2 regions of the Nonomuraea sp. B1E8 genome follow, and region 1 is predicted to be linked to the other one. Evidence: riboswitches for the same ligand, from Rfam matches in the RefSeq annotation. Region 1 holds a riboswitch; the other holds the start of a gene.
The links. A riboswitch is a leader RNA that binds a small molecule or an ion and turns the genes downstream of it on or off. The one in region 1 is predicted to bind glycine.
Positions count from the first base shown of each region.

Region 2: another riboswitch for glycine. It lies ahead of gcvP (aminomethyl-transferring glycine dehydrogenase); the one in region 1 lies ahead of gcvT (glycine cleavage system aminomethyltransferase GcvT).

Region 1 is NZ_JBDPLS010000010.1:214,811-220,131, forward strand. Features, by position in the region: gene ABGA98_RS30470 (L-serine ammonia-lyase) at 1-821, opposite strand, end outside; gene gcvH (glycine cleavage system protein GcvH) at 894-1,283, opposite strand; gene gcvT (glycine cleavage system aminomethyltransferase GcvT) at 1,280-2,365, opposite strand; glycine riboswitch at 2,400-2,499, opposite strand; glycine riboswitch at 2,519-2,616, opposite strand; gene ABGA98_RS30485 (gamma-glutamyl-gamma-aminobutyrate hydrolase family protein) at 2,670-3,362, opposite strand; gene ABGA98_RS30490 (3-oxoacyl-ACP reductase) at 3,372-4,136, opposite strand; gene ABGA98_RS30495 (aldehyde dehydrogenase family protein) at 4,145-5,321, opposite strand, start outside.
Region 2 is NZ_JBDPLS010000004.1:604,670-609,990, reverse strand. Features, by position in the region: gene ABGA98_RS17700 (hypothetical protein) at 1-20, shown strand, start outside; gene ABGA98_RS17695 (tetratricopeptide repeat protein) at 162-959, opposite strand; gene gcvP (aminomethyl-transferring glycine dehydrogenase) at 1,053-3,884, opposite strand; glycine riboswitch at 4,062-4,160, opposite strand; gene ABGA98_RS17685 (MerR family transcriptional regulator) at 4,219-4,839, opposite strand; gene ABGA98_RS17680 (bifunctional nuclease family protein) at 4,987-5,321, opposite strand, start outside.

The DNA of each region.
Region 1 (5,321 bases):
GCCAGCGCGAACAACGTCACCCAGTCCATGGCCTGCAGCGGGTCCTTCTCGGCCGGCTCGGACTGCAGGCGGCGGTGCAGCTGGTTGGCGCGGCGCCTGACCTTGAGCCCGCCGGGCAGGACGCCCTCCTTCGAGATGCCCCGGCGCACGCACTCCGACATCACCTGCCAGAGGTGCAGCAGCTCCGCGCGGACCTCCTCCTCGGTGCGCCCGAACGCCTTCTCGTTCTCCAGCATGAGCGCGGACATCGACAGACCGGTGTTCGTGCAGTGCTTGAGCAGCTCTTCCCCGGTGGTGAAGGGGTAGGGCAGGACGGTGTCGTCCGGCTTGATGCGGTCGGCGCCGGTGGCCTTCTCGTCCACGACGAAGCCGCCGCCGACCGAGAAGTAGACCTTCTCCCTGAGCCGCTCACCCGCCGCGTCGTAGGCGGTGAAGCGCATGCCGTTCGGGTGCTCGGGCAGCGAGATCTTGCGCTCGAAGACGAGGTCCTGGCCGACGACGAAGGGGATCTCGTGCGTGCCGTACAGCCGGACGCCGCCCGACTCGCGCATCTCGGCCAGGCGCCCTTCGATGGTGTCCACGTCGACCAGTTCGGGCTTCTCGCCGGACAGGCCCAGCAGGACCGCCTTGTCGCTGCCGTGGCCCTTTCCGGTCAGGCCGAGCGAGCCGTACAGGATGGCCTCCACCCGGGCCACGCGCGGCAGCAGGCCGTCCTCGTGCAGGCCGCGGGCGAACTTGTGGGCCGCGGCCATCGGGCCTCCCGTGTGGGAGCTCGACGGCCCGATGCCGATCTTGAAGAGATCGAAGACGCTGATCGCCATTGATGACGCGCCCTTCATGAGTGCCGGGGCCCGGACGCGGGCCCCGGCGTCAGCCGATGAGACCCGGCAGGGTCAGGACTCGCCCGAGGTGAGCGCGGCGTACTCCTCGGCGGAGAGCAGGTCCTCCGGGTCGCCCTCCATGCGCACCCGGAACATCCAGCCCTCGCCGTACGGGTCGCTGTTGGCCAGGCTCGGGTCGTCCACGATGGCCTGGTTGACCTCGACGATCTCGCCGCCGACGGGCGTGTAGATCTCGCTGACCGACTTGGTCGACTCGACCTCGCCGACGGAGTCGCCCGGCTCGGTGATCGAACCGATCTCGGGGAGCTGCACGAAGACGACGTCACCAAGGGCGTCGGCGGCGTAGGCCGTGATGCCGACGGTCACGGTGAGGCCGTCCTCGACCCCGGAAACCCACTCGTGTTCCTTGGTGTAGCTCAGGTCGTCAGGGATGTTGCTCACTTGTTCCTCCTGTAAAAGGGCAGCTCGACCAGGTCCATGGGTTCATGGCTGCCCCGGATGTCCACAGCCAGGCCTGAGTCGGCGCCGGTGTCCACGTAGGCCAGCGCGATGGGCTTGCCCAGGGTCTGGGAGGGCGCACCGCTGGTGACCTCGCCGACGACGGCGCCGTCCTTGGTGACCGGGTAGCCGTGGCGCGGCACCCGGCGGCCCCGGGCGACCAGACCGACGAGACGGCGCCGCGGCGGATCGTCCTTGACCGCCTCGAGCGCCGACCTGCCGACGAAGTCGCCCGGCTTGTCGAATTTCACCACCCTGCCCAGCCCCGCGTCGAACGGGGTCAGCTCGGCGCTCAGCTCGTTGCCGTACAGGGGCATGCCGGCTTCGAGTCTGAGCGTGTCGCGGCTGGACAGTCCGGCGGGCTTGAGCCCGTACGGCTCGCCCGCGGCCACGAGCGCGTGCCAGAGCGGCACCGCGTCCTGGACGGCCACGAACAGCTCGAACCCGTCCTCGCCGGTGTAGCCGGTGCGCGCGATGAGCGCCTGCCGCCCGTCGACCAGCCCTGGCAGGCCCGCGTAGTACTTGAGCCCGGCCAGGTCGGCGTCGGTGAGCGTGGCGAGGATCTCCTGGGAGCGGGGTCCCTGGACGGCGATCAGCGCGTACTGCTGCGAACGGTCGTCGACCACGGCGTCGTACGCCTTGGAGCGGCTCTCCAGCTCGCCGGCGACCTTCTCGTAGTTCGAGGCGTTCGCGACGACCATGAACTCCTCGTCCCCGAGCCGGTAGACGATGAGGTCGTCCAGCACCCCGCCCCGCTCGTTGACGATCATGGTGTATCTCGCTCGTCCGGGCGCCACGGCCGACATGTTGCCGACCAGCGCGTAGTCCAGCGCGGCGGCGGTCTGCGGCCCGGTCACGAAGATCTCGCCCATGTGCGAGAGGTCGAACAGCCCGGCGGCCTCGCGGACGGCCCTGTGCTCCGCGGACTCGCTCCCGTACCGGAGTGGCATGAGCCAGCCCGCGAAGTCGGTCAGCGTCGCGCCGAGGCTTTCGTGCACGTCTCGTAGCGGAGTAGGTCGGGACATTTATCGCACCTCAGGACAGGATTGGATGCCAGCATCCTCCCCCTCTGTCATCGATGCCTGAGAGCTTCGCCCGAGTTTTGCCGGACTTTCACCTTCGGCGAGGCCCTGCGGGCCTGCTTTCCAGAGGTCACCTTCCGAGGAGACGTGCTCCTGGTCAGCCGTGCGGTCCTTTGCCTTGAGAGGTTCGCGGGGAGGGCTTGCTCCTTCAGGGACCCTGACCGGCTGTCAGGGTGCTCTCCCGCACGGTTTGCTGGTGTGTCCCGCCAGCCTAGTAGTGATTTGGGGGTCTTGTCGCGTTCGCTCGTCAGCAGGCGGCCACCAGGGCCTCGAAGAGGGCGTGGTCCTCGGCCGCCTCCGGATGCCACTGCGCCGCAACGGTGAACGGTCCCGAGTCCAGCTCCACCCCTTCGACGGTGCCGTCGGCGGCGGTCGCGGTCACGGTGAGGCCGGGGGCGAGCCGGTCGACGGCCTGGTGGTGATAGTGCGGCACCGTCACGGGCGCCGTGCCCAGCGCCTTGGCCAGCCGGGTGCCGGGGACGGGGGTGATGGGCAGGTGACCGAAACGTCCGGGCGCGGGGGAGTGGCCCGTGTGGCCGACCACGTCGGGCAGGTGCTGGTGGAGGGTGCCGCCGAGGGCCACGTTGAGCACCTGGAGGCCCCGGCAGATGCCGAGGAAGGGTAGTCCGGCGTCGAGGGCTGCGGCCAGCACGGCGAACTCGGCCTGGTCACGAAATTTGCGGATATAGCCGGTACGCTCCTCCGGCGTCTCGCCGTACCTCGCCGGATCGATGTCGCCGCCCCCGGCCAGGACGAGCCCGTCGAGGCGGCTCACCACCTGCGCGGCGTCCCCCGCGGGCGGCAGCACGACCGGCTGGCCGCCGGCCCGGACGACCTGCTCGACGTACATGTACGGCAGGAGCGCGACCGGCATGTCCTGCCAGACCGTGAACGTCGCCGGCTCCACGTAACACGTGACCCCGATGACGGGACGTCGCACGATGACCTCCTAGAGCGGCGTGACGTAGGCGCCGGAGATGCCGCCGTCCACCAGGAACTCGCTGCCCGTGATGAACGACGCGTCGTCGCTGGCCAGGAACGCGACCGCCGCCGCGATCTCCGACGCCTCGGCGAAGCGCCCGACCGGGACGTGCACCAGACGCCGCTGCGCCCGCTCGGGGTCTTTCGCGAACAACTCCCGCAGCAGCGGCGTGTTCACCGGCCCTGGGCACAGCGCGTTCACCCGGATGCCCTCGCGGGCGAACTGCACGCCCAGCTCGCGCGACATCGCCAGCACCCCGCCCTTGGACGCCGTGTAGGAGATCTGCGAGGTCGCCGAGCCCATGACGGCCACGAACGACGCGGTGTTGATGATCGAGCCCTTGCCCTGGCGCCGCATGTACGGGATGGCGTGCTTGCAGCACAGGTAGACGCTGGTCAGGTTCACGTCCTGGACGCGGCGCCACGCGTCGATGCCGGTCTCCAGGATCGAGTCGTCGTCGGGCGGCGAGATGCCGGCGTTGTTGAAGGCGATGTCCACGCTGCCGTAGGTGTCGAACGCCGTACGGAACATCCGGGCGACGTCGTCCTCGTCGGCCACGTCGACGCGCGCGAACAGGCCGCCGACCTCGTTCGCGGCCTTGACGCCCGCCTCCTCGTCGAGGTCGGCGCAGACCACCCTGGCGCCCTCTTCGGCGAACCTGCGCGCGGTGGCCAGCCCGATGCCGCCGCCCGCGCCGGTGATCACAGCCACCCGATCCTGCAGTCTCTTCACGTGCTGCCTCACTCCCAGGAGATGAAGACGTTCTTGGTCTCCGTGAACGCCGCCAGGGCGTCGGGGCCGAGCTCCCGGCCCAGCCCTGACTGCTTGAACCCGCCGAACGGGGTCCAGTAGCGGACCGACGCGTTGGAGTTCACCGACAGGGCGCCCGCCTCGACCGCTCTGGACACGCGGAGCGCGCGCCCGACGTCGCGGGTCCAGATGGAGCCGCTCAGCCCGTAGGGGGTGTCGTTGGCGATGCGTACGGCGTCCGCCTCGTCCTCGAAGGGCGCCACCGACACGACCGGCCCGAAGATCTCTTCGGTGAACGCACGGTCGGTGACGTCCGGGGTGAGCACGGTCGGCGGGAACCAGTAGCCCTTGCCGCCGGGGCACGACCCCTGGAGGTAGGGGGCGCCGTCCTGGACGAAGCCGCGCACGCGGTCGAGGTGCTCGGCGCTGATCAGCGGGCCCATCTCGGTGCTCTCGTCGCGGGGGTCGCCGACGACGACGCCGCGTACGGCCTCGGAGAGGCGCTCCATGAAGGCGTCGTACACGCTTGCCTGGACGAGCAGCCGGGACCTGGCGCAGCAGTCCTGTCCGGCGTTGTCGAAGACCGCGTAGGGGGCCGCTTGTGCCGCTCTGTCGAGATCGGCGTCCGCAAAGATGATATTTGCGGACTTGCCGCCTAGCTCCAGCGTGACCCGCTTGACCTGGGCCGCCGCCTTGGCCGCGATCTCCTTGCCCACCTCGGTCGAACCGGTGAACACGATCTTGGCCACGTCGGGGTGCTCCACCAGCCGGGCGCCCGCGACCTCCCCCGCCCCGGGCAACACCTGGAGCACTCCCTCGGGCAGGCCCGCCGCCAGGGCCAGCTCGGCCAGCCTCAGCGCGGTCAGCGGAGTCCACTCGGCCGGCTTGACGATCACCGTGTTGCCGGCCGCCAGCGCCGGGGCCACCCCCCACGACATGATCAGCATGGGGAAGTTCCACGGCACGATGACGCCCACCACGCCCAGCGGCTCCTGGAAGGTCACATCCACGCCGCCGGGCACCGGGATCTGCTTGCCGTGGTCGCGCTCGGGCGCCCCGGCGTAGAAGTGCAGCACGTCGCGTACGGCGCCCGCCTCCCAGCGGGCGTTGCCGATCGGGTGCCCGGCGTTGGCCAGCTCCAGCCGCGCCAGCTCCTCGCCGTGCTCG
Region 2 (5,321 bases), on a different contig from region 1:
CCATCATGCGCCGCGGCTGACCACCGCTAGGCGGAGGGGACGGGAGCACCTCCGCCATTCCGCGGGCATGCCCGGGAGGAGCGCCTCGGTGGCATGGGTCAGGGCGTCACGCGCACCGGCCCCGGGCGTCAGGTGTCGCGCTCGCTGCGGACCTCGCGGCGTCAGGTGTCGCGCTGGTAGCGGAGCCTGACCTCCGCGGCCAGCGTCTCGTCGGCGTGCTCCAGCCCGTACGACCAGACCCGCCCCGCGTCGTCGTCGCGCCCGCGCAGGGGCAGGGTGCGGGCGAGCAGCTCGATGGCCAGCGCGCTCGTCTGCGCGTCCGCGCCTCCCTCCACGGTCTCCGCGAACTCCGCGCAGGCCAGCTCCAGGTGCGCGATGCCGAGCCGGACCCGCAGCCCCGGCGTCTCCTCCTCGGGCACGGCCTCCAGGGCGTCCAGGAGGAGCTCAGCCGCCGCCCCGGGCTCTCCGTGCTCCATCAGCAGGTCGGCCAGCTCCTGCGCGGCGCGCGCGGCGACCTCGCCGTCGCCGGCCGCCATCGCGGCCCGCAGCTCCCGCTCCGCCTCCTCCAGGTCCAGCGCCCGCACGGCCAGCCGGGCCAGCGCGAGGTGGGCCAACGGGACGTACGCGGCCGCCCCGACCCCCAGCACGGCCTGCCAGGCGGCCCTGGCCTGCTCGGCCCGCCCTTCCCGCTCGAACCCCTGGGCCAGGTGGCAGGCGGCCTGCGAAGCGTATTCGGGGTGCCCTGTCGCCAGGGCGGTCCTGGCGGCGGCCCTGGCGGCCTCGACGTCGCCGCGCTCCTCCAGCACCACGGCCAGCCCGACGGCGGCCTGAGCCCTGTCGGGCTCGTCGGGGTCGGCGGCGAGCTCGCCGAGAATGGCGGCGGCGCCGTCGAGGTCGCCGCGTTCGGCCAGACGCCGGGCGGTGTCGAGAGGCGGGGTCTCCAGCTCTGAGGACGTCAAGAGAGCTCCTTCTGGCGACGGTCGCCCTGAGCCTAACGACTTCCGGCGATCATGTCTGCCCGGTTGCCGCCGAAGGTCTGACCCTCCCGGTGTCTAGTCCTCGTACGCCTCCAGCGGGGGGCACGAGCAGACCAGGTTGCGGTCGCCGTAGGCCTGGTCGATGCGGCGCACCGGCACCCAGTATTTGCCGTCGCGCAGCGACGGCAGCGGGTAGGCGGCCTCGGTCCGCGTGTACGGGTGGTGCCACTCGTCGGCGCTGACCGACTCCGCGGTGTGCGGCGCGTTGCGCAGGGGGTTGTCGGTCTTGTCGTAGTCGCCGGACGCCACCTTGGCGATCTCGCCCCTGATGGCGATCATCGCGTCGGCGAACCGGTCGAGCTCGCCGAGGTCCTCGCTCTCTGTCGGCTCGATCATGAGGGTCCCGGCGACGGGGAACGACATGGTGGGCGCGTGGAAGCCGTAGTCGATGAGGCGCTTGGCCACGTCGTCCACGGTGACGCCGGTCTCCTTGGTGATCTGGCGCAGGTCGATGATGCACTCGTGGGCCACCAGCCCGCCGCGTCCGGTGTAGAGCACCGGGAAGTGGGGTGCCAGCCGCTTGGCGAGGTAGTTGGCCGACAGGATGGCCTGCTCGGTGGCCGCCGTGAGGCCGTCGGAGCCCATCATCCGGATGTACGCCCACGAGATCGGCAGGATCCCGGCCGACCCGTAGGGTGCCGCGGAGACGGGCCCCACCGGCGAGCCGTCACGCAGCGGGTGACCGGGCAGGTAGGGGGCCAGGTGGCCGCGGACCGCGACGGGGCCGACGCCGGGGCCGCCGCCGCCGTGCGGGATGCAGAACGTCTTGTGCAGGTTGAGGTGGGACACGTCGGCCCCGAACTCGCCGGGCCTGGCCAGCCCGACCAGCGCGTTGAGGTTGGCGCCGTCGACGTAGACCTGGCCGCCTGCCTGGTGCACCTTGGCGCAGATCTCGGTGATGGTCTCCTCGTAGACGCCGTGCGTCGACGGGTAGGTCACCATGATCGCGGCGAGCGCGTCGCGGTGCTTGGCGATCTTGGCGTCGAGGTCGGCCAGGTCGACGTTCCCCTCGGAGTCGCAGGCCACGACCACGACCCGCATGCCGGCCATGACGGCGCTGGCGGCGTTGGTGCCGTGGGCCGAGGAGGGGATGAGGCAGACGTCGCGCCCGCTGTCACCGCCCGCGTGGTGGTAGGCGCGGATGGCCAGCAGCCCGGCGAACTCGCCCTGGGAGCCGGCGTTGGGCTGGATGGAGACGGCGTCGTAGCCGGTCACCTCGGCCAGCCAGCGCTCCAGCGTGCCGATCAGCTCAAGGTAGCCCTCGGCCTGGGCGGCGGGCGCGTAAGGATGGACGGCGGCGAACTCCGGCCAGGTGATCGGCTCCATCTCGGTGGTCGCGTTGAGCTTCATCGTGCAGGAGCCCAGCGGGATCATGGAGCGGTCGAGCGCGATGTCCTTGTCCTGCAGCCGGCGCAGGTAGCGCAGCATCGCGGTCTCGGAGCGGTGGTCGTGGAAGACCGGGTGGGTCAGGTAGGCGGACTCGCGCAGCAGCGAGGCGGGCAGCGCGTCGGCGGCGCCCTCGGCGTCGGTGCAGGGGGCCGTGACGTCGAACGCGGCCTGCACCGTGGCCAGCTCGGCGGCCCCGGTCTTCTCGTCGCAGGCGATCGAGACGTGGTCGGCGTCCACCTGCCAGAGGTTTACGCCCCGCTCGGCGGCGGCGGCGACCACGGCGGACGCCCGCCCGGGCACGCGCACGAGCACGGTGTCGAAGAACTCGGCGTGCACGACCTCCACGCCCGCCCGGCGCAGCCCTTCGGCCAGGGCGGCGGCGTGGCGGTGCACCCGGTGGGCGATGCGGCGCAGGCCCTCCGGGCCGTGGTAGACGGCGTACATGCTCGCGATGACGGCGAGCAGGACCTGCGCGGTGCAGATGTTGCTGGTGGCCTTCTCGCGGCGGATGTGCTGCTCGCGGGTCTGCAGGGCCAGGCGGTAGGCGGGGTCGCCGTCGGCGTCGACGGAGACGCCGACCAGGCGGCCGGGCAGTTGCCGCTGCAGGCCCTCGCGTACGGACATGTAGGCGGCGTGCGGCCCGCCGAACCCGAAGGGCACCCCGAACCGCTGCGAGGAGCCCACGGCGATGTCGGCGCCCAGCTCGCCGGGGGCGGCCACGAGCGTCAGCGCCAGCAGGTCCGCGGCGGCCACGACGAGGGCGCCCGCCTCGTGCGCGGCGGCGGACACGGCGCGGAAGTCGCGCAGCCGGCCGGACGCGCCGGGGTACTGCACGAGCACGCCGAAGCACTCGGGCAGCTCGCCGTCGAGGGAGTGTTCCACGAGCGTGATGCCGAGCGGCTCGGCCCTGGTGGCGAGGACGGCCTTGGTCTGGGGCAGCGCGTCGGCGTCGACGACGAACACGGCGCTCTTGGACGTGCCCGCCCTGCGGGCCAGCGTCATGGCCTCGGCCGCGGCGGTCGCCTCGTCGAGGAGCGAGGCGCCCGACACCGGCAGGCCTGTGAGGTCGGAGACGACGGTCTGGAAGTTGAGCAGCGCCTCGAGGCGGCCCTGCGAGATCTCCGGCTGGTAGGGGGTGTAGGCGGTGTACCAGCCCGGGTTCTCCAGCAGGTTGCGGCGGATGACGGCGGGCGTGACGGTGTCGTGGTAGCCCAGCCCGATCATCGAGGTCAGCACCTGGTTGCGATCGGCCAGGGCGCGCAGCTCGGCGATGGCCTCGGCCTCGGCGGCGGGGGCGGGCAGCGTGAGCCGGTCCTTGGCCCTGATGGACTCGGGGACGGCGACCGCCACCAGGTCCGCCACGGACTCGAAGCCCACGGCTTCGAGCATGCGCTGCTGTTCGGGCTCGGAGGGGCCGATGTGCCGGGACGAGAACGGCGGGGCGGACAGATCGGTCATGGAGATGCCTCCCGAGGCTGTGGAGACCGGCGCCAGGGCGCGGGCGTGTGCCGGATCTCCCCCTCTGTCAGCGCGGCCCGGACAAGCACGGGGCCGCGACCTGAGAGCTTCACCCCCGGTGGGGCTTGCACCGTCGGTGAGGCGCGCCTGGCGGGTGCGCCTGCTTTCCAGAGTTGCCTCGCCCGAGCGGTACGGGATGCCTGAGAGATTCCGGGGAGGGTTGCTCCTTCGGCGCCCCGGAGCCCAGGGGCCCGGGGACTCTCCCGCACGGGGTCGTCGGCCTTGCTGCCCTCAGGTTACTACGCCCGATTCGTACGGCTGCCAGGAGCCGTGCTCACCCCGTGCGGCGGGCGCGGCGGCGGCGGGCGAGTTCGTCAGCGGGATGGTCGGCCGGGACGGTGTCCTCGACCGCCGCGCGTTCCCCCGGCAGCTCCGCGAGGGAGCCCTCGACCTCGCGCCAGACCCGGCCGAGCGCGATGCCGAACACGCCCTGGCCGCCCTGGAGCAGGTCGATCACCTCGTCGGCCGAGGTGCACTCGTAGACGCTGACGCCGTCGCTCATGAGCGTGATCTGCGCGAGGTCGGCGACCCCGCGGTCACGCAGATGTTGCACGGCCGTGCGGATCTGCTGCAACGACACCCCGGTGTCGAGGAGCCGCTTGACGACCTTGAGGACCAGGATGTCGCGGAAGCTGTAGAGACGCTGGGAGCCGGAGCCCTGCGCGGCTCTTATCGTGGGCTCGACGAGGCCCGTGCGCGCCCAGTAGTCGAGCTGCCGATAGGTGATGCCGGCCGCCGAGCATGCCGTCGGCCCGCGGTATCCGATGTCGCCCGGCAGCGCCGCGGGCTGTTCGTCGAAGAGCAGACCCTGCTCCCCGGCACGCTGCCGCGCGCTTTCGCGCCGCACCGGATCTTCCTGGCCGGCCGTCTTTCCCTCGCCGCTGCTGACCGCCACGCGGACCTCCGGCTTTCTCTCATCCCGTGGCCTGATCTGGGGGTACGTGAAGCGCGGCCACGGGTTTCACTTGCACCGTAGGACCGCGACCATGCTCAGTCAACGATCCGGCTCGGCGCGTCGTGAAGCGTAAATGCACTGAAATACCTACCCCGCCCGGCCGAAGTCCTCGGGAGTGATCGTGTCAAGAAACTCCCTGAACTTCTCCACCTCGTCTTCCTGGTCGTCCGGGATGATCACCCCGGCCTCCTGGACGACCTCTTCGCTGGCGAAGATGCGCGCCCCGGTGCGCAGGGCCAGCGCGATCGAGTCGGACGGCCGCGCGCTCACCTCCACGCCGTTGGAGAACACCAGGTCGGCGAAGAAGATGCCGTCACGCAGGGCGACGATGTTGACCGCCCGCAGGCCTACGCCCAGCGCGCTCAGCACGTCACGGAAGAGGTCGTGGGTGAGCGGCCGCGGCGGAGGCTCCTCTGCCTGGG